One region of the Protofrankia sp. BMG5.30 genome, then DNA from elsewhere that is predicted to be linked to it. Evidence: predicted binding sites of a transcription regulator. Region 1 holds the regulator's gene; each other region holds the start of a gene.
The links. The regulator LexA, encoded in region 1, represses DNA repair genes until DNA is damaged. The targets are predictions, from matches to a motif close to CGAACNNNNGTTCG.

Region 1 (8,160 bases):
TCCGGCGCGTCCCGTGCCGCTGGTGGCGCCGGTCGGCCGGGAACGCCCGTGGCGCCGGTTCGGTCGGCCGCGGCCCAGGGCAATCATCCTGGCGTCGTCGGTGGGGACGGGCGGGCAGAACAGGCGGCCGGCTCCCCGGTCACAGTGCATCGCCGCCAGCCGGGACGCCATGACCACGCTGTCGACGCCCTCGGCGGTCACGACCATCTGCCGCCGGTGGGCCAGCGTGATGATCGAGGCCAGGACCGCCTCGCCCTCCAGGTCCCGCTGCATCGCGTGGAGGAAGCGGCCGTCGATCTTCACCATGTCCAGCGGCAGGACGTCGAGGGTGGACAGCGACGCGTACCAGGTGCCGAAACCGTCGACGCCGATCGCTGGTCCGAACGAACGCAGCCGGGCCAGCAGCCGGGGCACCCCGACCCGCGCGAGGCCGAGGGTCTGCTCGGTGAACTCCAGCCCGAGCGCTCCCGGTGGCAGCGCACGTCCGTGCATGAGCTGTTCCACCTCGATCGCGAAACCGGGCCGGGTCAGCTGGTCGGCGGTCACGTTGACCCACAGCCGGGGTGGGCGGATCGCGGTTCCCGCGGCCATTTCGTGCCATGTCCGGGCCTCGGCCACGGCGGTGCGTAACACCCAGCGGCCGACCTGGTCGGACAGGCCCGCGGCCGCGGCGGCCGGCATGAACTGCGACGGGTTCATCAGCCCCCGGTCGGGATGGTGCCAGCGCAGGAAGGCCTCCATCCCGGGAACCGACCCGGTGCGCAGGTCGACCTCGGGCTGGTAGTGCAGTTGTAACGACCCGTCGTCGAACGCGGCACACAGGGCCGGGACGAGGTTCAACTCGATCGCGGTCACACATGTCTCCAGACGACGGGTGTCTCCAGACGACGGGAAGAACGGGCCACGGACCCGCCGCACGTTCAGGCCGGGTTGACCATGCCCGCCACCTGCTCGACGTCGGGACGGTCMAGCCAAATTATGCGAGGATCGCRCCGAAACCACGACCTTTGTCTACGTGCCAGTCGGCGCGTCGCGGCAATTGTCGCGAGCCGGGCCGACTCGGCCGAATCGAGCGCGCCGTCGAGCCAGGCGAGAACCTGGGCGTAGCCCAGCGCCCGGGAGGCGGTGGGGCCGTCCCGCAGGCCCATGCTGACGAGGGCGTGGACCTCCTCGATCATGCCGGCGGCCCACATGCCGGCCACCCGGTCGGCGATCCTCGCGTCGAGTTGAGGATGGTCGATGCCGATCTGGACCGCGTCGTAGACCGAGCGGTGTTCCGGCAGGGAGGCGGTGAAGCTGCCGGTGAGCTCCACCACCTCCAGCGCGCGCACGATACGGCGGCCGTTGCCGGGCAGGATGGCGGCGGCCGCCGCCGGTGCCCGCGCGGCGAGATCGGCGTGCAGCGCGGCCGGGCCCCGCTCGGACAGCTCTCGCTCCAGCCGCCCCCGCACGGCCGGGTCGGTGCCGGGGAAGGCGAGGTCGTCGAGGACGGCCCGGACGTAGAGCCCGGAGCCGCCCACGAGCACCGGCGTGCGGCCGGCGGCCAGCAGACCGTCGACGACCTGTCGGGCCAGCGCCTGGTAGGACGCCACGTCGGCGGCGCGGGTGACGTCCCAGACATCGAGCAGGTGGTGGGGGACACCGCCGCGTTCCGCCGGCGGCACCTTGGCGGTACCGATGTTCATCCCGCGGTAGAGCTGCATGGAGTCGGCGTTGACGATCTCACCGTCCAGCTCGGTGGCCAGCGCGATCGCCAGGTCGCTCTTGCCGGCCGCTGTCGGCCCCACGACAGCCACGACCCGACCGGTGCGGTGCCGGTCGACACCTGTGCCCATGCTCCCTCCCGGGAGGATCAGACCCGGCGAAGGACCGCGACGATCCGGCCGAGGATCGTCGCGCTGTCACCCGGAATGTCAGCATAGGCCGGATTCTGCGGCTCGAGCCAGACGTGGCCGTCACGACGGCGCAGTGTCTTGACCGTCGCCTCGCCGTCGATCATCGCGGCGACGATCTCGCCGTTGTCCGCGACCGGCTGCTGGCGGACGACCACCCAGTCGCCGTCACAGATCGCGGCGTTGACCATGGAGTCCCCGACGACCCGCAGGGTGAACAGGGTGCCCTCGCCCACGATCTCGCGGGGGAGCGGGAAGACCTCCTCGACCGCCTGCTCGGCGAGGATCGGCCCACCCGCGGCGATGCGGCCGAGGACCGGCACGTAGRCCGCCTGTGCGGGGCCGTCCGTCGACGAACCCGCCGTGAGTGTACCGACGCCGGGGGCCTGGCGTGCCACGGGGCGTACCGGTGCCTGTGCGGAGAGGACCTCCATGGCCCGGGGGCGGTGCGGGTCACGGCGCAGGAAGCCCTTCTCCTCCAGCGTCTTCAGCTGGTGCGCGACGCTGGACGTGCTCGTGAGCCCCACCGCATCGCCGATTTCCCGCACGCTCGGCGGGTAGCCTCGGCGCTCGACAGCGTCGCGGATCACCTCAAGCACCTTGCGTTGGCGGGGGGTCAGGCCCGCGGCGTCCGCCGGCCCGTCCGGCAGGTCGCGCACGGAGCCGCGGGGGGGCCGGCCACGGCGGGTGCGGTTGTCGTCGGTGGTCATCCCTGCCGTACTCCTTCGTTGTCGGTCATGGCAGACTTACGCTCCCGGCATATCCGACGTTTTGCCGTGAACCGGAGCYGCGGCCACGACCTGGATCTGACCTGGATCTGACCTGAATCTGATCGCTACGACCGTAACCGTCGCGGCCGGATATCTCAAACGTCTGTTCGAGCGTGTCACGACGATTCCGTCGGGGCCGTGCAGTAMAAACTCGACCAGGCGTTCGATCGAACGGATGTTCTTTGATCATGTTGTTGGAAGTGGTACGTGCTGGTGGAAGTTGGGGAGGTGGACGATGCGGGCGTCGGCTGAGCCTCCGTTGCGGCTGACCGGGCGGGGCCGGGTTGTCCTGGTTGTCCTGGTTATGCTGGTGTCCTGCCTGGTGCTGTCCGTGGCCCGGGTGACGTCGTCGGCCGCGCCGACCGGGGACGACCGGCCGGCGCGCGTCCATGTGGTCCGGTCCGGGGAGACGTTGTGGGGCATCGCCCGCGGGCTGGCTCCCGACGGTGACACCCGGGTGGCCGTGGCCCGTCTGGCCGGCCTCAATCGGCTGGAGACGACCGATCTCGTCCCCGGCCAGACGCTCCGCCTGCCGTGACAGGTCCTCGTGACGGGTCTGTCATGACGGGTTCGCTGTGACGGATTTGTCAGGAGGCTCCACACACTGGCCAGCTTGCCAGGTCGTAGTGTCCGGTCCTAGTGTTGACCACAACATCTTGTAGTTGCATGGCTGTGAGTTGACAAGATCTTGGGGGTTGTGCGTGCGGTGTCCGTTCTGTCGACACCCCGACAGCAAGGTCGTCGACAGTCGGGAGGCTGAGGAGGGCGCCGCGATCCGTCGCCGCCGGTCGTGCCCGTCCTGCGGCCGTCGTTTCACGACGATCGAAGAGGCGTCACTGCGGGTCATCAAGCGCAGCGGTGTCACCGAGCCGTTCAGCCGCGGGAAGGTGATCGCCGGCGTGCGGCGGGCATGCCAGGGGCGACCGGTCCAGGCGGACGCGCTGGCCCGGCTCGCCCAGCTGGTCGAGGACACGTTGCGTGCCTCGGGGGCTGCCGAGGTCRCCTCGGACGAGATCGGCCGAACGATCCTCGGACCGCTGCGGGAGCTCGACGAGGTCGCCTACCTGCGGTTCGCCTCGGTGTACCTGTCCTTCGAGTCGCTGGAGGACTTCGAGGCGGYGATCGCCGATCTGCGCGGGCGGGCCGACCGGTCGCCGTCGTAGCCACRCACCCCGACACGACAGACAGCTGGTGAGGAACACCATCCGACCGACGCCAGACGAGGAGCGCCATGACCGACAACCGTGGCACGAAAGCCAGCAAGACCGCCACCAAGGCCGCCCCCAGGGCCACCGGCCTGAAGGTGCGACGCGTCAACACCTCGCCGGGTGTCCACCCTTATGACGAGGTCACCTGGGAGCTGCGGGACGTCGTCATGACCAACTGGCGCGACGGCTCGGTCAACTTCGAGCAGCGCGGGGTGGAGTTCCCCGACTTCTGGTCGGTGAACGCCACGAACATCGTCACGAGCAAGTACTTCCGGGGCGCGCTCGGCAGCTCCGCCCGCGAGCGGTCCCTGCGTCAGCTCATCGACCGGGTCGTGCGCGCCTACGGCGCGGCCGGCACCGAGCACGGGTACTTCGCCTCGCCGGCGGACGCCGAGATCTTCGAGCACGAACTGACCTGGATGCTGCTGCACCAGGTGTTCAGCTTCAACAGCCCGGTGTGGTTCAACGTCGGCACGTCCGCGCCGCAGCAGGTCTCGGCCTGCTTCATCCTCTCGGTCGACGACACGATGGAGTCGATCCTCAACTGGTACCGGGAGGAGGGGCTGATCTTCAAGGGCGGGTCGGGCGCCGGGCTGAACCTGTCGCGTATCCGATCGTCCAAGGAGCTGCTGTCCTCGGGCGGTACCGCCTCGGGCCCGGTGAGCTTCATGCGCGGGGCCGACGCCTCGGCCGGCACGATCAAGTCGGGCGGCGCGACCCGACGGGCCGCGAAGATGGTCGTACTCGATGTTGATCATCCGGACATCGTTGACTTTGTCGAGACCAAGTCCCGTGAGGAAAGCAAGATCCGTGCGTTGCGGGACGCCGGCTTCGACATGGACCTCGGCGGCCGTGACATCGTCTCGGTGCAGTATCAGAACGCCAACAACTCCGTCCGGGTGACGGACGAGTTCATGCGGGCCGTCATCGACGACGCCGACTTCAACCTGCGGGCCAGGCTCGACGGGCGCACGGTCGAGACCATCTCGGCCCAGTCGCTGTTCCGCACCATCGCCCAGGCGGCCTGGGACTGCGCGGACCCCGGGATCCAGTACGACGACACGATCAACGACTGGCACACCTGCCCGGAGTCCGGTCGGATCAGCGCCAGCAACCCCTGCAGCGAATACGTGCATCTGGACAACTCCAGCTGCAACCTGGCGTCGCTCAACCTGATGAAGTTTCTGCGCAAGGACCTCAGTTTCGACGCCGACGCGTTCGTGGCGGCCGTTGAACTGATCATCACCGCGATGGACATCTCGATATGCTTCGCGGACTTCCCGACACCGGAGATCACCCGGGTGTCCCGGATGTTCCGCCAGCTCGGCATCGGCTACGCCAACCTCGGCGCGCTGCTGATGGCCACCGGCCGCGCATACGACTCCGAGGGCGGCCGGGCCATGGGCGCGGCCATCACGTCGCTGATGACCGCGACGGCCTACCGCCGTTCGGCGGAGATCGCGGCGGCGCTCGGGGCCTACGACGGCTTCGCGCGCAACACCGACGCCCACCGCCGGGTGATCCGCAAGCATGCCGCCGCCACCGACGCCGTCCGCACGGTCGGGACCGACGACGCCCGCGTGCTCGCCGTCGCCGCCCGCGAGTGGGAGCGTGCCCAGAGCGTCGGGGAGAAGCACGGCTGGCGCAACGCCCAGGTCAGCCTGCTCGCCCCGACCGGCACGATCGGCCTGGCGATGGACTGCGACACCACCGGCATCGAGCCCGACCTCGCGCTGGTGAAGATGAAGAAGATGGTCGGCGGCTCCAGCATGCGGATCGTCAACCAGACGGTTCCCGCCGCGCTGCGCGCTCTCGGCTACGCCGAGGAGACCATCGAGGCGATCGTCGAGTACATCGCCGAGCACGGCCACGTCATCGACGCTCCCGGCCTGCGCCGCGAGCACTACGAGGTCTTCGACTGCGCGATCGGGGAGCGGGCCATCACCCCGATGGGGCACATCCGGATGATGGCGGCGGTCCAGCCGTTCCTGTCCGGCGCCATCTCCAAGACCGTCAACATGCCCACGTCGGCCACGGTCGAGGAGGTCGAGCAGATCTACCTGGAAGGGTGGCGGCTCGGCCTGAAGGCACTGGCGATCTACCGGGACAACTGCAAGGTCGGCCAGCCGCTGTCGGACCTGCGCGGCGCGAAGCGGTCCGCGAGCGGGGGCGCGGGCGAGCAGACGGCCGCGCAGCCCGCTGCCGCGCCGTCCGGTGAGCACCGCCCGGTCCGGCGCCGGCTGCCGAAGATCCGCCAGTCGCAGACGGTCTCCTTCACCGTGGGTGGCGCCGAGGGGTACCTGACCGCCGGGTCGTATCCCGACGACGGGCTCGGCGAGGTCTTCATCAAGATGTCGAAGCAGGGCTCGACCCTCTCCGGCGTGATGGACGCGTTCGCCATCGCGGTCTCGATCGCGCTCCAGCACGGCGTCCCGTTGGAGACCTACGTCCGCAAGTTCATCAACATGCGCTTCGAGCCGGCCGGCATGACCGACGACCCGGACGTGCGGATCGCCCAGTCGGTGATGGACTACCTCTTCCGCCGCCTCGCCCTGGACTACCTCCCCGAACAGACCCGCGCGGAGCTCGGCGTCCTCAGCGCGCAGGAGCGGGCCCGCCAGCTCACCGGCCAGCACGGGGGAACCGGCCCGGCGGACGCGGTCGAGACAGCCGACCCGGAGGTGGCCGAGGTGGCCGGGCCCGACGTGGCCGGGGCAGCGGTTGATGCCGGGGCCGTCCACACCCACCAGGTGGGCCTGCCCACGACGCTGGAGGTGCGGGGCGCGATGCCGCGCAGTGTCCCACCGGGTGAGGCGCTGTCGGCCCAGAACGTGGTGGACGCGCCACTGTGCTTCACCTGTGGGGTCACCATGCGTCCCGCGGGCAGTTGCTACGTGTGCGAACAGTGCGGTTCCACCAGCGGCTGCAGCTGATCGCTCGGGCCGGTTGACCCGGCGCGGCGGCCGGTCAGCCGCCGCGCCGGGTCAGGTGCTCTCCGTCGTCCGCGCCCGTGCGGGCGGACGGCAGGTGGTGAGCGGCTTTCCGGCCGTCGAGCAGGTCCAGGAGCAGGGCCGCCGTCCACGAGAAGTGGTTGCTGCCCACCCCGGTGCCGTCGAACGGCGAGTAGTACTCGTACAGGCCCTCGGATCCCGCGATCATCGAGATCGTGCCGGCGCGCAGCCGTTCGGCGAGGTCGCCGCGGCCGGCGCGGTCGAGCCCGTCGGCGAGCAGCCAGTTCATGTTCACCCAGACCGGGCCCTGCCAGTAGCAGCGGGGCTGGAAGTCGGGATCGTCGGTGGGGGTGCTGGCGATGCCGTGGGCCGGCCAGAACCGCCGCGCGGTCATCCGGCTGACAAGGTCCTCGACGCTGTCAGGGGGCACGACACCGGCATACAGGGCGAGGAAGCCGGCGACCGTGGGTCTGCTGATCAGCCGGCCGGAACGCGCGTCCCGGCTCCAGTACATGCCGTCGGCGAACAGGGTGGGCAACGCTGCCCTGGTCCGGCGGGCCGAGCGCAGCAGCTGGTTGGGCAGCTGTTCGCCGATGTCGGCGGCGATGTCGCGCAGGTGGTCGTTCGCGCGGGCGAGAATCGCGTTGAAGGCGACGTCCTGTACCAGCGGGACGCGGGAGGCGCGGATCCGGCTGAAGTCGTAACGGGCGTCGCGTAGCTCCCCGACCAGGTGGTAGAGGGTGAACAGGTCGGTGGCGGACAGCCGCTGGTCGGACGGGACCTCCTTGTTGTCCCGCCGCAGGGCGTCGAGCGCGCCGTCCCCGTTGAGCCGGCGGATGAGCTTCAGGGGGATGGGGGCTGCCCTGCGAGTGAGCTCCATCCAGGCGGGGGTGTTGTCCATCCCCGACTCCCACGAGTGGACCAGGGTGACCAGCCCGGTGTCGTCGGGGTCACGTTCGCGGTACAGCCAGCAGTGGTAGCGCAGCAGACCCGGGTAGATCGCCCGGTAGAACTCGCGGCGCCGGGCCGGGTCGAACACCTCGCCGACGCGGACGACGGCCTCAGCGATCATCGGCGGCTGGGTGACGCCGGTCGTCTGCACATGCTCCGGGCCGCCGTCGACGAGATCGGAGCGCCACCGGTCGGGCCCGGCGTGGTAGCTGCCGGAGCCGGAGAAGATGACGTGCGGAATCATCCCGTTGGGCCACTGGCCGTGCAGCAGCGAGAGGATTTCCCGGCTGGCCCGTTCGGGGTCGATGTGCCGTAGCCCGATGGCGATGAAGCAACTGTCCCACAACCACTGGTGCGGGTAGAGCGTCGGAGACGGTCGGGTCGCCCC
Region 2 (6,764 bases), on a different contig from region 1:
GCGGTCGTCCACCGCGCCGTGGGCGACAGGCTGACCTGCGTGTTCGTCGATCACGGCCTGTTGCGCGCGGGCGAGGCGGAGCAGGTGGAGAAGGACTTCGTCGCCTCGACCGGGGTCGAGCTGGTGCACGTCAAGGCCGCCGACCGGTTCGCCGCGGCACTCGCCGGCGTCAGTGACCCGGAGCGCAAGCGCAAGATAATAGGACGGGAGTTCATCCGGGTGTTCGAGGCCGCCGCCCGCGAGCTGGAGGCTCAGGCCGAGGCGGAGGGCTCCCGGATCGAGTTCCTGGTGCAGGGCACCTTGTATCCGGACGTCATCGAGTCCGGCTCGCCGACCGCGGCGAAGATCAAGTCGCATCACAACGTCGGCGGGCTCCCCGAGGATCTGCAGTTCTCCCTGGTGGAGCCGTTGCGCACCCTGTTCAAGGACGAGGTGCGCCGGCTCGGCGAGGAACTCGGGCTGCCGGAGGAGATCGTCTGGCGGCAGCCATTCCCGGGGCCTGGCCTGGCTGTCCGGATCATCGGTGAGGTCACCCCGCAGCGGCTGGCGACGCTGCGGGCCGCCGACGTGATCGTCCGCGAGGAGATCCGCCGGGCCGGGCTGGACCGCGAGATCTGGCAGGTGTTCGCGGTGCTGCTGGCGGACGTCCGCTCGGTGGGGGTCCAGGGGGACGAGCGCACCTACGGGCATCCGGTCGTGCTGCGCGCGGTCACCAGCGAGGACGCGATGACCGCCGACTGGGCCCGGCTGCCCTACGACCTGCTCGAACGCATCTCGAACCGGGTGGTCAACGAGGTCGAGCAGGTCAACCGGGTGGTGTACGACATCACCTCGAAGCCGCCGGGCACCATCGAGTGGGAGTGACCCGGGCCGGACGCGGGCCGGCGGGCCGGCGGGCTGGCGCGGGCAGGGGAGAGTGYGCAGAGGAGAGCGGTGCGGTGACCAGGCGTCACGCGGCGGGGATGCCCAGGGGACCGGCGGCCAGCGCGCGGACGCGGCCGGCGGTGACCGGGTCGATGTTGCCGCCGGAGAGGACCACCGCGGTCGGGYCCTGCGCGAGTTCGGGATGACGCAGCAGCGCCGCCGTCCCCGCTGCCCYGGCGGGCTCCACCGTCTGGCCGTCGGCGCACAGCAGCGCCACCATCGCCTCCCACAGCGCGTCCTCGTCGACCGTGATCACATCGTCTACCAGGGCGGTGGCGAGCGCCAGGGTCAGCGTGCCCGGGGCCCGCACGGCTATGCCGTCGGCGATGGTGGCCGCCGGGACGCGCACCGGCCGTCCGGCGCGCCAGGACAGGGCGAAGGCGGGCGCGCCCGCGGCCTGGACGCCGATCACCCGCACGTCGCGCCGCCGCTGTCTGATCGCCGCCGCTATCCCGCTGATCAGGCCACCGCCGCCGATGCCCACCAGGACGGTCCGCAGGCCGGGGATCTGCTCGGTGAGCTCGAGCCCGATCGTGCCCTGTCCGGCGATCACGGTCGGATCGTCGAAGGGATGCACCAGTAGCCCGCCGTGTCCGCGCGCGGTGGCCTCGGCGGCCAGCAGGGCGGCGTCGATCCCGCCGTGGACGTGCTCGACCCGCGCGCCGAGGCGGCGGGTGCGCGCGACCTTGACCGGGCTCGCGTCGGCCGGGACGAAGATCGTGGCTGGGACGCCGAAGTGGGCCGCCGCGTACGCGACGCCCTGGGCGTGGTTGCCGGCGCTGGCGGCGACCACCCCCCTGGCCCGTACGGCGGGGTCGGCGAGCGCGAGTCGGGCGAACGCGCCACGTAGCTTGAACGACGCGGTGCGTTGCTCGTTCTCGCACTTCAGCCACACCGGCACGCCGGTCAGCCGGGACAGATGGGCGCTGGGCGTGACCCTGGTCCGCCGAAGCACCGGCGCGAGGACGACCGCGGCCGCGGTGACGTCGATCGCGTCGCAGCCGACGGCCGCAGCGTCGAGGCTCGCCGCGCCGTGGCCCGCCACGCCGTGCCGTGCCGTGCTGTGCCGTGTCGTGTCGTGCCCCGCCGGGGCGCGGTTCGCCGTGTCGACGGCCCGCGCGCCGTCAGCGCCGCCGGCGCTGCCCGCGGCCGCCGCGGGCGTGACGGATCTGGGCGGGACGTCGTTGTCGTCCTTACCGGTGGCACGTGCCGTACCGGCGGCGGGACAGGCGGCACCGGTCTTACCTGTTCTGCTCTTACTTGTCTTACCTGTGGTTTCTGTTTTGTCGCCGGTGGTACATGTCGGGTTTTCGGCTGGCTGGCGCATCATCGTGCTCCCGGTAGCTCGGCGGCCACCTCCGACGTGACCGCGGCAACAAAAAAGCCCCCCGCCGAACTGGCAGGAGGGCGAGGCGCGCTGACCCGTCGGTATTGCTTCGAAAGCATGTCGGCCCGAAAGCCTGCTTCGAAAGTGAGGTCGCGCGCCTAACTAATGATCATAATGTGCTGCGGCACCTTCTCAGTTTGCTCTTGGACGTCGGCGGCCGTCAAACCCACCGGCTCGCCCCGCGCCGGATGTTTGTCACACCCGGTGGCGGGATCGCGGCTACCGTGCAGGCCCTCCCACGGGCCCTCCAGCGGGCCACGGCGCGGGCCCTCCAGCGAGCCACGGCGCGGGCCATGACCGCCAGGGCGGGGATGCGCGGTCGTGGCGCGCGTCGGGGCCTCGTAGGGTGAGAGTCATGTACCGCTGTCGGACCAGCTGGGCGTCGAACGTATGATCGGCTCCCTATGAGCGCGCTTCCCGGTGGCCCGTACCCCGGCTTCGGCCTGTACCCGGGCTTCGACGACGCCGACGACCGCGACGAGCCGGGGTCGCCGACGGCGGAGGGCATACCGGGCGCCCGCCCCGCCGCGCCCCGGCTCGATCCCGACGCGCTGCTCGACGGCCTGAACCCGCAGCAGCGGGCGGCGGTCGTCCACACGGGCTCGCCATTGCTCGTCGTCGCGGGCGCGGGCTCCGGCAAGACGCGGGTGCTGACGAACCGGATCGCCTACCTGCTCGCCGCGCGCGGGGTCCGCGCTGGCGAGATCCTGGCGATCACGTTCACCAACAAGGCCGCGAACGAGATGAAGGAGCGGGTCGCCGCGCTCGTCGGCACCCGCACCCGGGCGATGTGGGTGAGCACCTTTCACTCTGCCTGCGTGCGCATCCTGCGGTCGCACGCCAAGCGCATCGGGTTCACCAGCGGCTTCTCGATCTACGACGCGGCGGACGCCCAGCGCCTGATCACGCTGGTCGCGCGCGACCTGGACATCGACCCCAAGCGGTATCCGGCACGCGCGCTCGCCACCGGGATCAGCAACCTGAAGAACGAGCTGGTCGACTGGGAGACCGCCATGAGTCGGGCGACCGGCCATGTCGAACGTGCCGTCGCCGAGGTCTACGGGCTTTACCAGCGCCGGCTGGCCGAGTCGAACGCGTTCGACTTCGACGATCTGATCATGACGACGGTGAACCTGCTGCAGGCGTTCCCGGACGTCGCCGAGCACTACCGGCGCCGGTTCCGGCACGTCCTCATCGACGAGTACCAGGACACCAACCACGCCCAGTACGTCCTGGTGCGGGAGCTGGTGGGGCAGGCGTCCCGGCTGACCGTCGACGGCGAGCCGGTACGGCCGGATCCGGTGCCGCTGGGCGCCGACGCCGACGAGCCCGCGGTGGAGCCGGCCGAGCTGTGCGTGGTCGGCGACGCCGACCAGTCGATCTACGCCTTCCGGGGCGCGAACATCCGTAACATCGTCGAGTTCGAGCAGGACTACCCCGACGCCACCGTGATCCTGCTGGAGCAGAACTACCGCTCCACACAGACGATCCTGTCCGCGGCGAACGCGGTGATAGCCCGTAACGCCCGGCGCAAGCCCAAGCGGCTGTGGTCGGACGCCGGGGACGGCGAGAAGATCGTCGGCTATGTCGCGGACAACGAGCACGGCGAGGCCGCCTTCGTCGCCGCCGAGGTCGACCGGCTCTCCGACGCCGAGCTGGCGCGCCCTGGCGAGGTCGCGGTCTTCTACCGCACCAACGCCCAGAGCCGGGTCTTTGAAGAGATTTTCATCCGGGTCGGCCTGCCCTACCGGGTGATCGGCGGGGTGCGCTTCTACGAGCGCCGTGAGGTCCGGGACCTGCTCGCCTACCTGCGGGTGCTGGTGAACCCGGCGGACACGGTGAACCTGCGGCGCATCCTCAACGTGCCCAAGCGGGGGATCGGCGACCGGGCCGAGGCGATGCTCGCGGCCTTTGCCGAACGTGAGCGCGTCCCCTTCGCCGATGCCCTGAACCGGGTGGACGAGGTCCCGGGCCTGACCGCCCGGTCGGCGAACGCGGTCCGCGGTTTCGCCACCCTGCTGGCCGAGCTGCGCGCGGCCGTGGCCGACGGCCCGGTCGCGGCGCTGGAGACGGTGCTGGAGCGGACCGGCTACCTCGCCGAGCTGGCAGCCGCGGACACCCTCGAGGCCGAGGGGCGGGTGGAGAACCTCCAGGAGCTGGTCAGCGTCGCCCGGGAGTTCAGCGAACAGTTCCCGCAGGGCTCGCTCGCGGACTTCCTCGAGCAGGTCTCCCTGGTCGCCGACGCCGACCAGGTGCCCGACCCCGATGACGGCGCGGATGGCGAGGGCGGTGCCGCCGGGGCCGTCACCCTGATGACGCTGCACAGCGCCAAGGGCCTGGAGTTCCCGGTGGTCTTCCTCACCGGCTTGGAGGACGGCGTCTTCCCGCACCTGCGCACGCTCGGTGACTCCACCGAGCTCGAGGAGGAACGCAGGCTCGCCTACGTCGGCATCACCCGGGCGCGCGCCCGGCTGTACCTGACCCGGGCGGAGGTCCGCAGCGCCTGGGGCCAGCCGACGTACAACCCGCCGTCGCGGTTCCTCGAGGAGGTGCCGGCCGAACTGGTCGACTGGCAGGGGAACACACAGTCGGCGCCGGCCGCCGCCCACCCGCGGACGAGCGCGTGGGGCTCGGCGTCCGCGGGGCCGTCCAGCGCGCGGGCCGGTGGGCTGCCGGGGCGTCGGCCCGCGCCCGCGCCGCGCGAGATCCCCGACCTGTCCCTGGGGGACCGGGTCAACCACGACACCTTCGGGCTCGGTCAGGTCGTCGCGGTGGCCGGCACCGGGGACAACCGCGAGGTGAGCATCGACTTCGGCGAGGGGACCGGCACCAAACGCCTGCTCCTGCGCTACGCCCCCGTCGAGAAGCTGTGAGCGTCCCGCGCACCCGCGTCCGGCAGGTCTGACAGGCACACGGCCAGCGCCAGCGGTCGCCAGACGTTGGGTGACGTCGGTGGCGTTCGGTGACGTTGGTACGGCGCGGCCGGTGGAAGAGCGGCCAGCGGTAGCGGTCAGTAGTAGACGTTGTGTTTGGCGAGCCACGCGAGTGGGTCGACCTTGGTGCCGTTCTGGCCGCCCAGCCGGACCTCGAAGTGCAGGTGCGGCCCGGTGGAGAACCCGGTCGACCCCTCCAGGCCCACCTGCTGACCGGTGGCGACCTGCTGACCGACCCGGACGCTGATCCGGGACAGGTGGGCGTAGCAGGTGACGACGTTGTTCGCGTGCCGGACCTGGACGAAGTTGCCGTAGCCGGACTCCCACCCCGCGTAGATGACGGTGCCGCCGTGAGCGGCGACGACCTGGGTCCCCATCGGTGCGCCGAGATCGATGCCGGGGTGGCCGTTCGCGCCGCCGAAGCGCTGGGTGATCCGGGCCTGTATCGGGCGGACCCAGCGCAGCTCCTCCTGCTGGCGTACGGCCTCCGCGGCCGTGGTCCGCTGCTGGAGGAGCAGGATGGACATCTGGGCCAGTGCCTCGTCTCGGTCGACGCGGTCGGCCTGGGCTTGGCGTCGCGCGGCGTCGCCGTCGTGTTGCCGCTCGAGCAGGGCAGGGTCACTCAGCCCGTCGGTGGCGGCGTCCGTCACGCCGCCGGACGCGGGATCGAAGATCGTCCCGGCGGTGCGCAGGCCGGAAATGACCGCCGGCTCGGAGTGGGCGATACCGGTTGTGTTGATCATAACGATGCCGAGGGTGGAGACCACGGCGGTGGCGATGCCGGTACGGCGGATCTGCGCTGCCGATGCCGCCCGGCGAGCGGAGCCGGACGAGCCGCTGTGGCCCGTGGCCCTGCCATGGCCGCGATGCCGCCCTGAGTCACGGGCTGGGGGCTGCGACAACCCGAACTCACGCTCCCGTTGCTCGACAAGACTCCCGCCGTGTCATGGCATGCCATGACACAACGTGTTACGTCACAGTGTGTTACGGCACGACGGGAGGAAAAGCCTGCAAACCGGATCGAACGCTACACCGTCCCAAAGCGGGCTTTGACACCACCCCCGCCCACGGCGGGCGTGACGCGTGAAGCGGCGCAATTATTGCTTTTTCGTCATTGTGAGTGATGAAGATTTCGATCATGTTGGAAGTCGCCGGCCGCTGAACGGCCCTCCGCCCATGACGCGCGGTCGGAACGGGCGTCGCGGAGGGATCTCGGCGCCTCCGCCGGCGTCTCGGCCTGCTCCGCTTCCGCGGCCTCCTCCTCGCCGCCGGGGCCGGTGCGTCCGGTGTCAGGGCCGGTGCGTTCGCCGCCCGGGGCGGTGTGTTCGACGTCGTCCAGATGCGCGAGCGTGGTCGCGATCTGGTGGACGACGCCGATGTTGAACGGCAGCGAGTGGTGACCGACGCCGGGAACCCGCAGGTTGCGGACGATCAGGTCCGGATGGCGGACCAGCGCCGCCTCGGTCGGACGAATGATCGCATCCAGGTCCCCGGAGAAGGCCACGAACCTGGTCCGGCAG
Region 3 (6,463 bases), on a different contig from region 1:
GCGCAGCGAGCGGGGCCTGACCGTGCTTTTCACCGGGCTGTCCGGCTCGGGCAAGTCGACGCTTGCCAAGCTGCTCGTGTGCCGGTTGCTGGAACGCGGGGACCGCAGGGTCACCCTGCTCGACGGGGACGTCGTCCGACTGCACCTGTCCAAGGGGCTGGGATTCTCCCGTGAGGACCGCAATGCCAACGTCCTGCGGATCGGCTTTGTCGCGGCATCCGTGACCGCCGCCGGCGGCACCGCCGTCTGCGCCCCGATAGCCCCCTATGACGACGTTCGCCACCAGGTTCGGACGATGGTCGAGGACAGCGGCGGCGGGTTCGTCCTGGTCCATGTCGCCACCCCGCTTCAGGTCTGCGAGGCCCGGGACCGCAAAGGCCTTTACGCCAAGGCCCGCGCCGGCATCATCCCGACCTTCACCGGTGTCTCCGACCCCTACGAGGAACCCACCGACGCCGACATCGTGATCGACACCGTGGACGCCTCCCCCCACGACGCCGTCCAGACCGTCCTCAGTCACCTGCGCACCGACGGCTGGCTGGCCCCCTGACCCACTCCCCACATCAGCCGCGCCGGCCAGCCGGTCACAACCTGTCCGACGCATGAAAGCTGTTCGATGTGCGAAAGCTGTCCGACGTGTGAAAGCGAGGGCGGAAACGGCCGTCGTGGCGACCGTTTATTCCCTCACTTTCACAGTCGAGCATTTCTCGATCATGGATTTTCGACGGATGGCGCCGACAGGACATGCGGTATGCACGTATGGCCGGGCGTGTCTGGCCGGGCGTGTGGTCAGCGTCGTATGGTGCGAAGGATGGCCACATTCGAGGAACGATGCCGGGTGTTGCGCCATCCGGGTGGCCGGTGCCGAGCGGGGCATGGCCGGCAGCGATCCGACCAAGTGGTCTGACAGATCAGCGGCCTGACAGACCAGCGCACTGAATCAGCGCCCCGAAGGAGAACACCCCACGTGGATCTGGCGCTGGACGGGAAGATCGCGCTGGTGACCGGTGGTTCCCGCGGGATCGGGCGGGCCGTCGCGCACCGGCTCGCCGCCGAAGGCTGCGGGGTCGGAATCTGCGCCCGCACCCGCGACGATCTCGCCGCCGTCGGAGGTGAGCTTGGGCGGTTGGGCGTCCCGACGTTCACACACACCGCGGACGTCACCGCCGCCGGCGGGGTGGAGGAGTTCGTCGACGGCGCGGCCGGCGCCCTCGGCGGGGTGGACCTGCTGGTCGCGAATGTCGGCGCCACCGTGGGCGGCGGCCTGCTGGAGTCGACGCCGCGGGACTGGGCGGACACCTTCGAGCTCAACGTCGGTCACGTCGTGCGCGCGGTCCGCGCGGCCGTCCCACACATGCGCCACCGCTCCGGCGGAGCGATAGTGGTCATCGCGTCGATCTCCGGGTGGAAACCGGCCCCGCGCGCCCAGTACGGCGCGGCCAAAGCCGCCGAAATCTACCTGGCGGGCGCCTTCGCCCGTGAACTCGCTGCCGACAACATCCGTGTCAACACCGTCAGCCCGGGCTCGATCCTGATACCGGGCGGCGGGTGGGAGGCCTACCAGCAGCGCAACCCCGCTTCGTTCGCCGAGTTCGAAGGCCGGAACTTCCCCGCCGGCCGCCTCGGTACCGCCGAGGAAGTCGCCGACGTCGTCACCTTCCTGCTCTCCGACCGCGCCCGCTGGATCAACGGCGCGCACATTCCCGTGGACGGCGCGCAGGGCCGCCCCACCGCCAACGGCTACTGACCACGACGCGGCCACTGACCGCAACATTTTCGGATCATCGAATTCGATTCGATCAGACGACCGGCCAACACCTGAAGGTGGGCGACAGCGCGAGRCGAGACGGCGGATCACCGGCAGGAGGAGAGCAGGTGCCACTGATCCGTTCACGCACAGCTGGACAAACGGAACCTGTTCGTCTGGGACCGAATCTCGGTGAAGTTGTCAAGTTGATCGTGCTATGCGGCGGCAGCGGTAAGGGGCGGTGGTACCGGTTGGTAACAGCGGTTGTCGCGCAGTGGTGCCCAGAGCACGTTGACGCGGCGGCGCGCGAGGGCGAGGTCTGGCTGCCGGTCCGAGGCGATGACGACATCGTAGATCGAGACGTAGATCGAGACGCGGGCCGAGACGCGGGCCGCGGTCCAGGGGCCCTCGATAGCAGCAAGTAACTCTACGGATCTATACGGATACCTTCCGCATGCAGTCCGGGATGTACGTGCGTGGAGAGCCGAGAGACTGACCGTCATTGGGGTGGAAATGTCCGGATAAGCGACTATACTCGTACATATGTTCGATACCGAGGTGAGTGATCCAGCCCCGGTCGCTACGGCCGCTCCGACCCCGGCCGCTCCGGTGAGGTGTGCTGGCTGCGCGGGGTGTGCTGGCCTGCCGGCGGGGGAGGGCGATGACGCGGCCGGTTGCCTGCCAGCGGTGGAGTCCTGTGATGCGGATGGCTGCCTGACCCTGATGGCCGCGGTGCGGCGGCGGATCGCCCGGCTGGAAGCGGTGATGCTGCGCACGCAGGCCCGGTTCGCCGCGCTACGGCCCACCCCTCCCGGGGAGGGGAATCCGGCCGGGCCGGGGTTCGCCGCCGAGGAGATCGCCGCCGAACTGGCCCTCTCCCCGGCCGCCGCGGCGGCGAGTCCGGAGCTGGCGATCACCGTCGTCGACCGGCTGCCGGCCACCCTGACCACGCTGGAAGCCGGCACGATCGATCTCGGCCGGGTCCGCGCGGCCGCGGAGACCACCGCCGCCCTCACCAAGGAGCAGGCCGCCGCCGTCGAACGGAAAGTCCTCGCCCGAGGCGGGCGGGCCAGTCATAGCCTGTTCCGCCAGGCGCTACGCCGCGCCGTGCTCGCCATTGACCCGGACGGAGCCCGCCGTCGGCACGCCCACGCTCGCGAGGATCGGCAGGTCCATCTTCGCCCCGCCGAGGACGGCATGGCCGAACTGTGGGCGCTGCTGCCCGCGGTCGATGCCCAGGCCGCCTACCAGCGCCTCGACGCCCTCGCCCGCCAGTCCGTCGACAGCCCGGACGAGACCCGCAGCATGGGCGCCCGCCGCGCCGACGCGTTCGTCGACCTGCTCCTCGGCCGTGACCGCGGCAGCGACGTGACCATCGAGGTCGGGGTACTCGTCTCCGCCGCCACCCTCGCCGGCGCCAGTGACGCGGCCGGGGAACTGGCCGGGTACGGGCCGATCCCCGCTGCCACCGCCCGCGAACTCGCCCAGGACGCGACCTGGCGGCGCATCCTCACCGACCCCGCCCAGGGCAACCGGCCGGTCGAGGTCAGCCGCCGCTTCCCCGCCCCCGGACTCGCCCGGCTGCTACGCACCCGGGAACGGACCTGTCGGTTCCCCGGCTGCCGCAAACCCGCCCGGTACTGCGACCTCGACCACATCCACCCCCACGCCGCCGGCGGACCCACCAGCGAGGACAACCTGCTCACCCTGTGCCGGCGGCATCACCGGGCAAAACATGACGGCGGCTGGACAGTGAAACGCGCCGACAACGACACAGCGATCTGGACCAGCCCGACCGGCCGGACCTACAGCAGCATCCCCGAACCCTGGAACGACGGCCCCACCCCACAAGCAGAGGCCCCGGCGACAGACATTCCGCGAGTAGCGAACAGGGCACCAGACGCATCAGCACCAGCCGTCCCCGGAACAACCGTCTCAAGGACGGACGCCCCAGGAACGGACGCCTCCACAACAGAAGCATCCGGAACGGGAACATCAGCGACAGCCGTCACGGGGACAGGCGGGCACGATATGAGAAGAAAGAGCAGCAGCCACGATCCGGGCACGAACAGAACCGGACGGGAAAGCGTTCCAGATATCGGCCCGCCGTCCTTCTGAGATCGCCCTGCCGCCGCTTTCCAGAGGCGGTATGGAAGCCGTAGGTGGATTCCGTCGTGATGGCACCGGGACTCACCTACGGGCGCGGAAGTTGTAGGTAGAAAGGGTCGCGATAACAGCGATTTCTACCGACGGCTGGCGGATGCCGGTCGAGAGAGGTCCGTCGGCCGGGCAGGTCAGCGCGGGGCGGGCGACTACGATCAAGGTCGATCCGGCCAGCCGCGGCTCACGCCCGGCGTGCGCTCAGCCCTACCGGCTGTCTGGCTCTGCTGGCTGTCTGGCTCTACCGGCTGCCCGGTCACGGTAACAACACCGGAAGACGGGCGTCGGACATTTCAGGCGAGACAGGTGGCGAAACGTAGGTTCCTGTTAGCGGAAGGTGATGGTCCAGCCTTCGCGGGCAGCCTGGGTGCCGGTGTAGGAGACGCCGTCGACCTTCAGGCCACGCCGGTCCAGCAAGGTGATCAGCCCACCGCCGTTGCCGAGCCGCATGGGCGGAGACACCCTCACACGCAGGGCATCGCCGGCGGCGATGACGAGATCGCGCAGCACATGACGATGTTTCTGCTGGTCCGTGAGCGCCCATCCGGCGAGATCGATGTGGAACGGGCTGGTGTTCACCAGGGTGACGCTTTCCGTCTCGGGCGCGGGGCCGGCGGGATTGGCCAGCGCCGCGACGATACGGACCCGCTGGTCGGGCTCGCCCGGCGCCGGCCGGGGAGCCGGGCCCACCTCGGGCAGGTCGGGAACGACATGCCCGCTGCTGTCGTCGGTGTGCCAGCCCTGGGGCTGGAAGGCGAGGAAGACCGCGGCCCACCCACCGGTGCCGGGAAAACGGAACAGCAGGCCGCCGTCCTGCCATACGCCGTCGTCGCCGCGGAACCGCCCGCTGTTGCCCTGGTTCATGTGAACGTCGTGGATGCCGTTGCCGGGCAGGAAACCAAATATTTTGTCGGGGGTGTTCGGCTCCGGCCCCCAGCGCTGCCCGAACGCGTACACCCGCGCCGCCGGATCCGCGATCGCACGGGTGACGAAACGGTGGAGCCCGTCGGCGAGATCGTTGTCCGGACCGGGCTGTGTCGCCGGCAGCGGCCGCATGTCGAGACGGTTGAACAGGTTGCCCCGGATGTAGTCCAGAGCCGGGCCGCCGGGCCGGCTGGAAAGCGCGGTGAAGCCGTCGGGAAGGGCCTGCAGCAGCCGCAGGACCGGATGCCGGAAATCCTCGTCGGCGACGAAAAACAGGTCCGCCGGCTGCTGGCTGGACAGCACGTTGACCGTGATCCGGAAATCGTCGCCAGCGGCCCGTAAATGGATCTGGTAATGCGGGGTGCCGGTCCCGCCTTCGGCACGTTCGTCGATGACCTGCCCGACCAGCACCCCATAGCCGCGCAATGGCATCCGTTCTCCTCCGAACGCTTGGGCCAGTCCCCCGACCGCCTGCCGTAGTTCTGTCACCAACCGCCATCCGGAATGCCACGAAAGCGTAAACAGACCGCCTGTCACCGTCAACCGATACCGAGTCGGCCGACAAGGGAGTTGACCGATGGCAGGCCGGTCGATCGATATGAGTCGGCTCCGCTACGGGTCGGCCGACGTATCGGCTGACGTAACAGTCAGGTCGACGTAACAGTCAGGTCTGGGTGCCGCGACGGGTGGATCGGCGACACGCCATACCCGCCGCGGCACAGCCAGCATGTGTCGCACCAGCAATCGATCACAGCCGGCGCACACGCCAGCCGACAGCGATCACAACCGGCGCACACGCCAGCCGGCAACGATCACAGCCGGCGCACACGCCAGCCGGCAACGGTCACAGCCGGCGCACACGCCAGCCGACAGCGATCACAACCGGCGCACACGCCAGCCGGCAACGGTCACAGCCGGCGCACACGCCAGCCGACAGCGGTCACAGCCGGCGCATACGCCGGCAGCAGTCGACGAAGGCCCGCGAGACGCTGTCGAGCGGGACCCCGGTGAGCACGCTGTCCGCCACGGCGTTCGCGGCGTACGCCACGGCCAGCGCCCGGGCGGGGGCGTCCAGCACCGGCCACGGGTCGGCGTCGGGCGGCACGGCCCGACCACCGGCAGCCGTGTACCCGCGCAGGAACCGGCCCCACGCCGCCGGCGCCAGCACACCGGCGGCGTACCAGGCGGCCGGCCGGGCGAGATCCCACACCGGGTCCCCGGCGCCGAGGTCGTCGACATCGATGATCCGCAGCCCCCGGCCGTCGAGCCGCAGCAGTTGACCCAGATGCCAGTCCCCGTGCACAAGTACGCCCCCGGCCGTGGGGGTGGGGGGCACCCGGGTCGAGTGGCGGGTCATGCGGGTCGTATGCGTCGTACGAGCTGTGTGGGTGTGACCCGAGTACGGGCGGGCACCGGCCCCAGGCCCAAGCCCGGCCCCAGGCCCGGCCCCGGACCCGGACCCGGCCCCGGACCCGCGGTGGGTACCGGCCGTTTCCCCGGGCGGGAGCGTCGCGTACGCGGCAAGAACCTCCCCCACGGCAGGGTCGTTGCCGGCCGAGGTGGGCAGCCCGGACAGCTTCGCCATCGCGCGCTCCACGCCCCGGCGGACCCTCGCCGGCGGGACGGGCCCCT

Region 2: a site for LexA is predicted at 2,695-2,708, ahead of pcrA (DNA helicase PcrA). Genes of this name have one in related genera too.
Region 3: a site for LexA is predicted at 2,284-2,297, ahead of BL254_RS05565 (HNH endonuclease signature motif containing protein). Genes of this name have one in related genera too.

The regions. Positions count from the first base shown of each region.
Region 1 is NZ_MOME01000011.1:96,403-104,562, reverse strand. Features, by position in the region: gene BL254_RS07195 (EAL domain-containing protein) at 1-855, opposite strand, end outside; gene miaA (tRNA (adenosine(37)-N6)-dimethylallyltransferase MiaA) at 921-1,835, opposite strand; gene lexA (transcriptional repressor LexA) at 1,853-2,602, opposite strand; gene BL254_RS07180 (LysM peptidoglycan-binding domain-containing protein) at 2,898-3,200, shown strand; gene nrdR (transcriptional regulator NrdR) at 3,364-3,825, shown strand; gene BL254_RS07170 (vitamin B12-dependent ribonucleotide reductase) at 3,894-6,803, shown strand; gene BL254_RS07165 (amylo-alpha-1,6-glucosidase) at 6,838-8,160, opposite strand, start outside.
Region 2 is NZ_MOME01000013.1:105,254-112,017, reverse strand. Features, by position in the region: gene guaA (glutamine-hydrolyzing GMP synthase) at 1-864, shown strand, start outside; gene BL254_RS08495 (threonine/serine dehydratase) at 950-2,254, opposite strand; gene pcrA (DNA helicase PcrA) at 2,716-5,184, shown strand; gene BL254_RS08480 (M23 family metallopeptidase) at 5,322-6,146, opposite strand; gene BL254_RS08475 (triacylglycerol lipase) at 6,356-6,764, opposite strand, start outside.
Region 3 is NZ_MOME01000010.1:31,232-37,694, forward strand. Features, by position in the region: gene cysC (adenylyl-sulfate kinase) at 1-550, shown strand, start outside; gene BL254_RS05560 (SDR family NAD(P)-dependent oxidoreductase) at 968-1,747, shown strand; gene BL254_RS05565 (HNH endonuclease signature motif containing protein) at 2,435-3,865, shown strand; gene BL254_RS05570 (DUF2278 family protein) at 4,235-5,263, opposite strand; gene BL254_RS28180 (phosphotransferase family protein) at 5,772-6,463, opposite strand, start outside.